Regions from separate parts of the Clostridium sp. CM042 genome, predicted to be linked through region 2. Evidence: riboswitches for the same ligand, from Rfam matches in the RefSeq annotation. Region 2 holds a riboswitch; the other holds the start of a gene.
The links. A riboswitch is a leader RNA that binds a small molecule or an ion and turns the genes downstream of it on or off. The one in region 2 is predicted to bind cobalamin.

Region 1 (5,788 bases), 270 kb from region 2:
AAGAGGCGACGCTTGATAGCAAAAAATATATAGATATAAGGGAGAATACCATAGGGTAAAATTTAGGTGTGAGAATTTATGAATATTTATTTATTAAGGCATGGCCAGACTGAAGAAAATAGAAAAGGTTCATATTATGGTAATTTGGATATAAGTCTAAATGAAATTGGGATAACTCAAGGCAATAAGGCTAAAGATTTCTTTGATGACATAAAATTAGATAGAGTATATGTTAGTGACAAAAAAAGAACTTTAGAAATGGCAAAATTAGTTTTAGGACAACAGGAAATTGTAGTTATACAAGATAGTAGAATAAATGAAACTGATTTTGGAGATTTTGAAGGGAAAACATACGAGGAAATTAAAGTTTCATATCCTAAAGAGTGTATTTCTTGGCAAAATAATTGGAAGGAATTTGTACCTCCGAGTGGTGAAAGTTATATTAAACTATGTGAAAGAGTTAAGAACTTTATGGAGCATATTAAAAAGCTGGAATGTGATAATATTTTAATCTGCGCTCATTCGGGAGCCATAAGAGCTATATATTGTTATATTATGAATGAAAATATAGATTTGTTTTGGAAATTTGGTTGTAAAAATGGGGATATAAGCGTTATAAAATATGAATATGGTAATTTATATATTGATGCCATTATTCATAATGCATAGTTAGGAAATTGATCTGAGGTATATTTGTTTCTTGCGGATTACCTTTAAAATTAAAATAAAAATTACTATTTAGGAAAGAGGTGAGCTTTGCAAGGATACGTCTTTGCGAGCAAATAAAATGAGAGAATATTTAAATGACTTTTTACTGTTTTTCCAATTTTTTACACGAATACCTATAAATAAAAGTTTAAACTGTGACAAAGAAAACTTTAGGCGTGGATCCATATTTTTCCCCATGGTAGGATTATTTATAGGGATTGTCCAGTGGATAATTTATTATATATTAATAAAAGTGCTACCGGTAAATATTACAGCAATATTTGTAGTTATTATACCAATAGTTATTACTGGAGGATTACATGTAGATGGACTTGGAGATACCTGTGATGGTTTCTTTTCGTTTAAAGGTGATAAATATAAAATAATAGAAATTATGAAGGATAGCACAGTAGGAACTTACGCTACTATTGCTATAGTATTTGATATGTTAGCACGATATGCAGCGGTCTGCACTATCATAGGAATGAATCTACCACTCATATTAATTGCAACGCCAATAATTGCAAGATTTACCGTTGTTTTTATATCTTTTATTGGGAAAAATGCTAAAGAAACAGGCTCAGGCAATATATTTATTGGAAATATTGACATTACAAGGGTGGTAATTTCAGGTATTATAACTATTGCATTTGGAACTTTATTAATAGGATTTAATAAAAGTATTATATTGATAGTTTCAGCGTTACTTTTAAGTTATTTCTTTAATAAGTTTTGCGAGAGTAAAATTACAGGACTTACGGGAGATAGCTTGGGAGCCAATAATGAATTAGTTGAAATTCTAACTATGATTTTATTTATAGCAATAAATTAAGCTAAATATAGCAATAAATTAAGCTAAATAGGGACGGTTAACAATTATTTATCTTCTTTTTGGTACAAGTTGTTTATGAAAACTTGTACCTTTTTATCGTTGAATTAATTTATTGAACGATTATTTTAATTATTTTTATATTATATATTAGTGAAATGTTTTATTTTGAATGCTTGTCCAAGTTTATTAAATATAAATACATATATCGTATTTTAAATTTTTTTATTTACTACAAGAGATTAATAAATTATTACTAAGCATAACATTTAATAAAATCCATGATAATATTCTCGTATTTTTCTTCTGTTCCAATTAATTCGATGCCAATAGTGCTTAAGCTAGATACTCTAGCCTGTGTAATGTTTCCAAGAGTGCTGGATATATCGCTAGATTTAAAATTACAGAGGCTCCTCATTAGGACAACTGTTAACGCTTTTGCTCGTACAAGATTTCTACTGTACTTCATATAAAGATGAGTCTTTGATACATTCATCTTTGACGCTATAAATTCTATTATATCTTCTGGCTTAAAGTTTCTTACAAGTATCTTTCGTTCAAATTTATACTCTGTTTTTTCATCTTTAAATTCTATTTCTTGTTTTAATTTTTCTCTGTTACAGCGAAAGACAAGATTATAGTAATTTTTTCTTGCACTTTTTAGGTTATTACCAAAAGAACTCATAATAAATCTATAATCAACTAATTTAAAAGAATCATGCCTTTTTCCTAAAAATATGGCTAGACTAGAAAAAGCATATTTTTCAGGACAATTTTTATATTCATCTATATCCGTAGGATTATTGTGTATATATAGAGATAAAGTCTTCAAATATCGTTCATTATTAACTATTTTACCCTTAAACCTATCTTTAAAAAGATGTCCTTCCCTTTTATATTTTTTATTAAAGTACATTGCATAAGAAAAATTTATTCCATGCATTACTTTTGATATATCAGTACCATTAGCATCAATCATTAAATGTGAATGGTTATCCATAAGACAGTAACCGTAGATTTTAAAATTATAGAGAGATTTATACTTCTTTACAAGTGATAAATACTTATTCTTATCCTCATTATCCTTGAATAAATTTATTTCGCTTATACTTTTGCACATAATATGAAATATCGAGTCATCTGTTTTTTCTCTTGCTTTTCGTGGCATTTAAATCACCTTTCCTCATAGAGTTTTATTTGAATTATTGCCTATAAATCGGGACGATATTCATAGGCATAATCTTAAGCTAATATATAAATGATTTAAATAGTTGCTAACCGTCCCTAATTATTTTTTTATTTATTAAATTTAAGTTTACACTCTAAATATTGACAGTAAGGCTTAAATATAATATTATTAGAATTAATAGTAAAATTGAATATAATTTTAGGTGCCTTGAAATAGGTGAAAAGGGAATGTGGTTTAAATCCACAGCAGCCCCCGCTACTGTAATTGATGAAAAACTTTTAAATGCCACTTCGTAAATTAAAAATGAGGAGGGATAATTAAAGGAAGAATCAAAAGCCAGGAGACCTGCCTAAATGATGTTAACAAGCTTTCGGAGGGAAAGAACTATTTAATTATGGATTAATTAAAAAGTAGTCGCTATCGCATGCGTACTATTTTTTTTGTTTTAAAAAGCATTATATGTAAATGTTATGAGGAATTTAGGAAAATATTTAGTAAGGTGGATGAACGAAATGAAGAAGGCAATTTTAATTGTAAGTTTTGGAACAACACATGAAGATGCAAGAAAAGTAACTATCGATGCAATAGAAGAAAAAATAAGACATACTTTTGAAGGGTATGATATAAGAAGAGCATTTACTTCACATATTATTCTTAGAGTGCTTAAAAATAGGGATAATATTCATGTAGATACTCCAGAAGAAGCTTTGGAAAAGTTAAAGACCGAAGGATATAATGAGGTAATTGTTCAGCCTTTGCATGTTATTCCTGGAGTAGAATTTGATTATATAAATAATGTAGTTAATAGATATAAAGAATTTAAAACATTTGAGAATATAGTAATAGGAAGACCGCTTATATGTTTTAAGGGAGAAGAATTAGGCGTGCCAGATGATTACTCAATAATGGTAGACGCTCTCTCAAAGCAATTGCAACCAGAGGATACAGTAATTTTGATGGGTCATGGTACAAACCATATTGCAAATGCAGTATATTGCTGTTTTGAAAGCGTTTTAAGGGATAGAGGATTTAACAATGTTCATGTAGCAACCGTGGAAGGGTATCCAACTTTGGATAGAGTAATACCTAATGTTGCTGCTCAGGGTATTAGCGAAGTCACTTTAATGCCACTACTGCTCGTAGCGGGGGATCATGCCAAGAATGACATGGCGGGAGACACCGAAGACTCCTGGAAGAGTATTTTAGAGGCAAAAGGGTTTAAAGTTAAAATTTATCTGCATGGGTTAGGAGAAAATAGTGACGTTCAAGATATATATATACAGCATATTAATGATGTAATTAATGAAAAGTTTAAGAATGTAGGGAAAACACATAAGGGAAATTAAAATTCTGCGTAAGTTACAAGTAGAAAGGAAGGTATTCAATGATACATGGTGGAGATGTTTATACTAATGGATTACTTGAGGGTCGAGAATTAATAGATTACAGTTCTAATATTAATCCATTAGGGGTTCCGAGTAGCTTCACTGATAACATTAGTGAAGCAGTAGATGCTTTAACAAGATATCCAGATATTCAATATAGGGAGGTGTTGAAAGGATTAAAAGAATATATTAATTGCCCAAAAGAGTATTTTGTTTTAGGAAATGGGGCTGCAGAAATAATTGACTTAGTTATAGCTTGTCATAAAAGTTTACTAATTGTGGTGCCATCGTTTGTAGAGTACGAAATTGATGCTAAAAAGTGGAATTGTAGTATAGAGTATTCTTACTTAAAAGAGAAGATTAATGAGAATACCTTATTAAAGCATGAATATGCTGAACTTTCCTATGATTATGAGGATATTCTTAATAAATTACAGAGTGTAGAAGGTGTGGTTTTAGGTAATCCAAATAATCCCAATGGCAATATCATAAATAAGGCTGAGTTTCAACAAATTCTTGAATATTGTGAGCGTAATGACAAAGTCATAATAATAGATGAGGCTTTTATAGAATTTACTGGAGATTCACAGCATAGTTTCAGTGAAAAAGTTAAAACATACAAATGTTTATTTATAATAAGAGCATTAACCAAATTTTTTGCGATGCCTGGTATAAGATTTGGGTATGGAATAAGTAGTAACGTAGACTTATTAAAAAAAATTAAAGAAAAACAAAACCCCTGGAACATAAACTGTTTTGCAGAAGTCGCTGCACTCCATGTGTTAAAAGATAATGTTTATATTGAAAAAAGCAAAGAGTGGATAAGTGGCGAAAGGCCTAGGTTTATAAGATCACTTGAAAATATTTCATTTATAAATAAAGTCTATTTAACCTATGGAAATTATGTATTATGCAAATTAAAAGGATTAGACGCAGAGACACTTTATAAACTATGTATAGCTCAAGGATTTGTTATAAGAAAAGCAGACAATTTTAGAGGACTAGATAAACAATATGTAAGGCTTGCTATTAAGGATAATGATAGGAATGGAAAAGTGATTCAGTGTTTGAAAAACTTAGAATTGATAGTGAAAACATTGGGGACAGTTAACAACTAATTGCACGTTAGAGGACAGTCCGCAAAAGGATGTGAATATAAATGAAGAGTATAGTCATAGCTTCGAATTCAAGTGGTGGTGGTAAAACCACAGTAACACTCGGAATTATGAAAGCGTTTAAAAATAGGGGATTTGAGATACAAGGGTATAAAGTAGGACCTGATTATATAGACTCAGCTTTTCATACAAAGATAACCGGTAAAGATTCTAGAAATTTGGATTTATATCTTATGGGGGAGGCGGGAGTTAAGGCTAGTTTTTCTAGAGGATGCGGAGACTTGGGAGTAGTTGAAGGCGTAATGGGTTTATATGATGGAAAAGGCATAGATACATCCTATTCTACGTATCACGTGTCAAAGGTTTTAGATTTGCCTATCATACTTGTATTGTCTCCAAAGGCTCAGGTAGCAACCCTTTGTGCAGAAATTAATGGAATAGCGAATTTCAAAGACTCGAATATAAAGGGCATAATACTAAACAACATAACAGAAAATTATTATAAGCTACTTAAGGCAGCAATTAAAGAAAACTGTAACTTGAAGGTGTTAGGCTATCTTCC
Region 2 (5,788 bases):
TTTTCAATTTCCTTTTTCATTGTGTTAACAATTTCATTAGCTCTATCCTCTACATTGAAAATTTTACCCATATTTAAAATATCATCATATTCATTTTGTAAAGTATTTGGTTTAATAACACCACTGTTTTGTGACATATATGTATTTATACCTCTTTCATGCCAAAACCCTACATCTCCAAGATTTTTTTCACCAAATAGAGAATACCAGCTCAATATGAAATCAGGTTGCAATGCAATAACCTCTTCTTTTGCGGGTGCTTTTCCATAATACTTCAATTTGCTGAAAGCACTTTTATATTCATCTTTAACATCATGATCTAATCCAGATGCTGCAATTATTTTATCCTGCAACCCTAATGCTAATAATGTTTCTATTGAATTCTGATATACTGCAACAACTTTTTCTGGTGATTTTTCAAAAGTAATTTTAACAGGTTGCTTTGCATAATTATATGTTGTAATTGTAACAGGATAATGTGATAACTGTTTATTACTATTTTCTACTTTAGTTTCTGTAGGTGCGGTTGATGCCTCTTTATTGCTGCATCCAGTTGCTCCAAATACCATAAATCCTGATAAAATCATAATTATTATCTTTCTCATTTAAATTTTCTCTCCTTTGTGTATCGCTTGTATACTATGATATATTCGTTGATATTGCAGTTTCGCAGTGCTTACAGTATTTCTGCTTACTTTTAACATTTCAGATAATTCTCTTTCTGTAGGTAATTTTGTTCCAACTTTGAGAGTTCCTTTTTCTATTTTATCTATAATCTGTTGTTTAATTTGAATATAAAGTGGCACTCCACTTTTTTTATTTATTATAACGTCAATAAAAATCCCTCCCAAAGCATATTGAATTAATCGACTAATTCACTCCAATCATTGACACGACCTCTTAATCATTAAATCATCACCTGCGGTGCTGCTAAATCTTCTTTTCCACTCTTTGATTAATTCTTTCCTAAATTTAGGGTGAGCTATATTTATTAAAGCTCTCCCTCTTTCTTTTAATGTCTTTCCCCTTAGTTCCGCTATACCATACTCTGTAACTACATAATGAACATCCGCCCTTGATGTCGATGCTGTAGCTTCATTATCTATTAATGGAACTATTCTAGAAACTTTACCATTAAAATCTGTTGATAGAACTGCTATTATCGCTTTACCACCTTTGGATTTATTTGCACCTCTAATAAACTCTACTTGTTCGCAAGGTCCACTAAACTGCTTTAATTCTATAGGCTCTAATGTTATTTGTCCCATCAAATCTATTTGTGTACATGAATTTATTGATACCATTCTATCGTTTTGGCTTATAACATATGGATCATTTACATAATCAACAGATAACATATCTATCATTGGGTTATTATTAGCAAAATTATATAGTTTCTTTGTTCCCATTAAAAATGCAGCCACTATTTTATTTTTATGAATAGTTTTTCTCTTGTTATTTATAACTCCAGCTTCTACAAGTTCTACTACTCCATCCGATATCATCCCTGAATGTATGCCTAAATCCTTTTTATCCTTTAAATTTAAAAGAACAGCATCTGGTATAGCACCTATTCCAAGTTGTAATGTCGATCCATCCTCTATAATTAATGAGCAGTTTCTTCCTATTTCATTTTCTACGTCTCCTATTTCACCTTTTTTTAGTTCCATAACTTTATAATCGGCCTCTACCATGTAGTCTATATCTTTAACATGTATAAAATTATCTCCTAAAACTCTTGGCATCTTCTTATTAACTTCTGCTATAACAATATCTGCACACTCTGCAGCTACTTTAGTGTATGCACTTGAAACTCCGAAGCTACAAAAATTATGTTCATCAGGCTCCGAAACTTGGATTATAGCTACATTGACCTTTAAATACTCTTCTCTGAATAATCTTGGCATTTCCGAAAAAAAGCAAGTTATTAAATCTCCTCTAACACTATTTAAAGCTTCCCTCGCATATGTTCCTTTTCCCATACCTACCATGTGAATTATTTCTACTTCTCCGTACCTTTCCTTATTTTCAGTCATAGCACCTATAACTAATTTAGGTTCTCCAACTGCGTGACCAACAATTACCCTATCCCCAACTTTTATTTTTTCTGAAGCTTCTTTAGCAGTAACTACCTTTTCTTTATATCTCTCTTGCCACTCCATGATATTCCACTCCTTGCAATTATCAATTTTATTACCTTTCTCTGTAAAATAATTATAAATTTCCCCCACAAAAAATTAAGCCCTTTAGCATTTATGCTAAAGGACTTGACAACAATACTAACTATATTTGTAAAAAACACAAAATATAAAATGCATTTCCATACAAATATGCGTCACACCCCCTATCACTCGTAGCGTTCTTGGTGCATTAATAAAGGCAGGTCTTCTGACTTTGGATCATAGTCGCTTTAATCCTTCCCAACAAAATTGTCAGTGGTATAATTTAAAGCTTCTCACCATTACAGCGGCGGGACCGTTCAGGATTTTCACCTGATTCCCTTTTAAATGAGATGCAAAACATCTCATACCTTTATATGCTATATCAAATTACTTTCTTTTAAACGTTTCTTTTAATCTCTTCCATAAAACCTTTTTTAATTGAGCTTTATTTATAACAGAGTTTTTATTAAATTCTTTCATAATAACCCTATCGGCTTCTCTATTTCCCGTTATATTTACAATAAATTCTTTGCCTAAGTTTTTGTACATATTCATAATAATTCCCCCTTCAAACTCTAAATATTATTAACTTAATTTTAGAATTTGAGGCGGTTCTGGGAAACATCCATATGCACCAGCTCTTTTTAAATTTAAATACATAGTACTGAATAAATCATCTAATGAAAATTTCTTTAACTTATTTATTTTACCCATATTTATAACACCTCCCAACATCCACGTGAGTAATCAGTATTGTTACTTATGGCAGGTCTCCTGACTTAGTATCATTACAATTCGCATCCTTCCCATTTTATAAATAGTGGATATATAAGCGAATTTGCTCCTCATTACAGTGACGGGTTCGTACAAGATTTTCACTTGTTTCCCTTTTAATTTTAAGATACAACTTTAAAACCATAAATCGTTTATTTAATTTTCAATATAAACATGATGATACATCAATCATAAGTTATGCTTGTTATTCCTTTTGCCTTAAGCTTCTAACTTATTTTTTCATAATTAAATCATCACCTGCGGTGCTAAAATGTCGTTAAAACTCTATACCCTCTCTAGATGGTACTCCTTCATTAAAATAATGCTTAATGTCCTTCATCTCAGTTACAAGGTTTGCTTTATCTATTATAGCTTTAGGTACATCTCTTCCTGTTAAAATCAACTCTATATTATCAGGTTTATTATCCATTAATTCTAGTAGTTGTTCTTCACTTATTAGTTGGTTGTTCAATGCTCCCATTACCTCATCCATAATAAGTATGTCGCATTTTTCTTCTTTTAATGCTTCCTTGCAAAATTCATAACCCTTTTGTACTTCTTCTTTTAATTCATTTTTTTCCTCTGCATTTAATGTCCAAAAAAACCCTCTTTTTTTCTCAAACCTAAATATATTAAAAAATGGAGCCAGTTTTTTTGCACTTTCAATTTCACCAGTTTTACTTCCCTTTAAAAACTGTACCATAAATACAGTATATCCATTTCCTGCTGCACGTACAGCTAGTCCTACAGCTGCAGTTGTTTTCCCCTTGCCATTCCCCGTATAAATTTGAACATATCCATTTTTTAATTTTCCCATTATATTCATATCTCCTTGTTTCAGCATATGCATACATATACTTTATTATCTCAGGGTTATATTATATTTTTTTATTTTATATTGCAGGTCTTGTCTTGAAATACTTAGCTCTCTTGATGTTCTGCTAACATTATTTTCGTTTTTATTCAGTGTTTTTTCAATAATTTCCTTTTCAATATTAGCCATATAACTAACCAACTCGAATTTTTCTTCTATATTTACCACCATATTTTGAAAACACCTCCCTATCTCTCGTAGAGTTAACTGTGTATAATTATAGAAAGGTATTCTGGCTTAAGTCTCATTGCCCTTAAAACCTTCCCAGTTTCCCAGTGGTATTTTTTATAAGGACTCCTCTTTTACAGCGGCGGGACCGCGCAGGATTTCCACCTGTCTTCCCTTTTAAACCAAAGCAATTAATACTTTAATTACCCATAATTATAATATTAAATCAATAAATGATACTTTCATCCCAATTATATGAAAAAGCATTATTCAATTTTATTCCCCTGATTTTCTTTTTTAGTTCTCTCTACGAATCTTCCCAGGAAAAAGAATAGAACACCGACTCCAATACCTGTCTGTAGACAAAAGAGTAAACTCTCAATTTCGCCTGGTAATTCTCCGCCAACCCAAGTTTCCATAACCGGTTCAAACCAAGGCTTATACTCAGTACCTGTAATCTCGGAAACTACTTTACTTCCTGCATCATCTGAGCCACCGAATTCAGCACCCTTTAATGCGAATAATGGTATAATGGCAATTAATGCAGCAATAATTAATAAAATGATAACCTTTTTTTTCGTCTTTACCATTAATTTTCGCCTCCCTTTAGGAATCCAAGTTCTGTTAATTCGGATTTTGCATATGTTTCAAGACCCATAATGATGACAACGGTGAGAATACCCTCGATAATTGCCAGTGGAAGCTGTGTCGGTGCAAATACTGCAAGGAACTTGACTACAGATGCTGCGATACCACCGTTCGCAGACGGATACGCAAGTGCAAGTTCAAAACTTGTTACACAATAGGTTAATAAGTCACCGATTGATGCTGCCAGAAAAATACCTACATATTTATTGACTTTGAGCTTCTGGCATGATTTGTAGATTACATAAGTAATAAGCGGTCCTGCAATAGCCATAGAAAACGTATTAGCACCAAGAGTGGTCAGTCCGCCATGAGCAAGCAAAATTGACTGGAAAAGTAGTACAATGATCCCCAGTATGCTGACTGCCATTGGTCCGAATAAGATTGCACCAAGTCCAGTACCCGTCATATGTGAGCAACTTCCTGTTACTGACGGAATCTTTAAAGATGAAAGCACGAAAATGAATGCGCCTGACATAGCAAGAATAGTGATGGATTTACGGTTCTTTGCTAATGTTTTCTTAATTGATAAGTAACCTGCTACTAAGAATGGAACGCATATAACACCCCATATAATACAGGATTTTGGTGGAAGGTACCCTTCCATGATGTGCATTGCATTAGCTGCCGGGGCTACCCCGAAAATTAATGCGAAAGCAATCGCAATAAAGACAATTTTCTTTTCTTTCTGATTCATTCTTTTCCTCCTCTATTGTTTTTAATTTATATTAATCTAAGCTAAAACGCCTAGAAAATCCAACTATTTTTCAAACATTTCCTTGAACTCTTGCGTACTTTTCGGATAGGCTTTAGTATCTTCCAACAGATGTTTTTCTACAAGTAATTCATAGATTTCCAGCACGGTTGGCTGTTTTAGATTTGCCTGTTTCAAAATTTCTGTGTTTTGAAAAATCTCTAAAGGTGTTCCATCAGCGATAATTTTCCCTTGGCAGAATACAAGGATTCGCTTAGCCCATCGGTATGCGAAATCTACATCATGGGTGGAAATGAGCATTGTCTTGCCCTCTGAACCAAGCTTGGCCAAAACTTCTTCTAACATCAGTGCATTTAAAGGGTCCAGTGATGCAGTCGGTTCATCAAAGATAATGATTTCTGGTTTCATAGCAATGATGCCCGCAATGGTGACGCGCTTCTTTTCACCGCC

Region 1: linked by a shared signal. The riboswitch ahead of ACWJJ7_RS07865 (sirohydrochlorin cobaltochelatase) and the one ahead of ACWJJ7_RS09135 (helix-turn-helix domain-containing protein) in region 2 are both predicted to bind cobalamin.

What each region holds. Positions count from the first base shown of each region.
Region 1 covers NZ_CM143646.1:1,660,599-1,666,386, reverse strand. The annotation lists gene cobT (nicotinate-nucleotide--dimethylbenzimidazole phosphoribosyltransferase) at 1-59, shown strand, start outside; gene cobC (alpha-ribazole phosphatase) at 79-669, shown strand; gene cobS (adenosylcobinamide-GDP ribazoletransferase) at 788-1,540, shown strand; gene ACWJJ7_RS07870 (transposase) at 1,794-2,705, opposite strand; cobalamin riboswitch at 2,909-3,093, shown strand; gene ACWJJ7_RS07865 (sirohydrochlorin cobaltochelatase) at 3,239-4,072, shown strand; gene ACWJJ7_RS07860 (pyridoxal phosphate-dependent aminotransferase) at 4,111-5,229, shown strand; gene ACWJJ7_RS07855 (cobyrinate a,c-diamide synthase) at 5,271-5,788, shown strand, end outside.
Region 2 covers NZ_CM143646.1:1,930,746-1,936,533, forward strand. The annotation lists gene ACWJJ7_RS09105 (ABC transporter substrate-binding protein) at 1-605, opposite strand, end outside; gene ACWJJ7_RS09110 (GntR family transcriptional regulator) at 606-851, opposite strand; gene ACWJJ7_RS09115 (acetyl-CoA hydrolase/transferase family protein) at 885-2,162, opposite strand; cobalamin riboswitch at 2,362-2,549, opposite strand; gene ACWJJ7_RS09120 (hypothetical protein) at 2,550-2,717, opposite strand; gene ACWJJ7_RS09125 (hypothetical protein) at 2,748-2,876, opposite strand; cobalamin riboswitch at 2,910-3,097, opposite strand; gene ACWJJ7_RS09130 (cob(I)yrinic acid a,c-diamide adenosyltransferase) at 3,214-3,753, opposite strand; gene ACWJJ7_RS09135 (helix-turn-helix domain-containing protein) at 3,799-3,981, opposite strand; cobalamin riboswitch at 4,016-4,204, opposite strand; gene ACWJJ7_RS09140 (energy-coupling factor ABC transporter substrate-binding protein) at 4,245-4,568, opposite strand; gene ACWJJ7_RS09145 (energy-coupling factor ABC transporter permease) at 4,568-5,320, opposite strand; gene ACWJJ7_RS09150 (energy-coupling factor ABC transporter ATP-binding protein) at 5,384-5,788, opposite strand, start outside.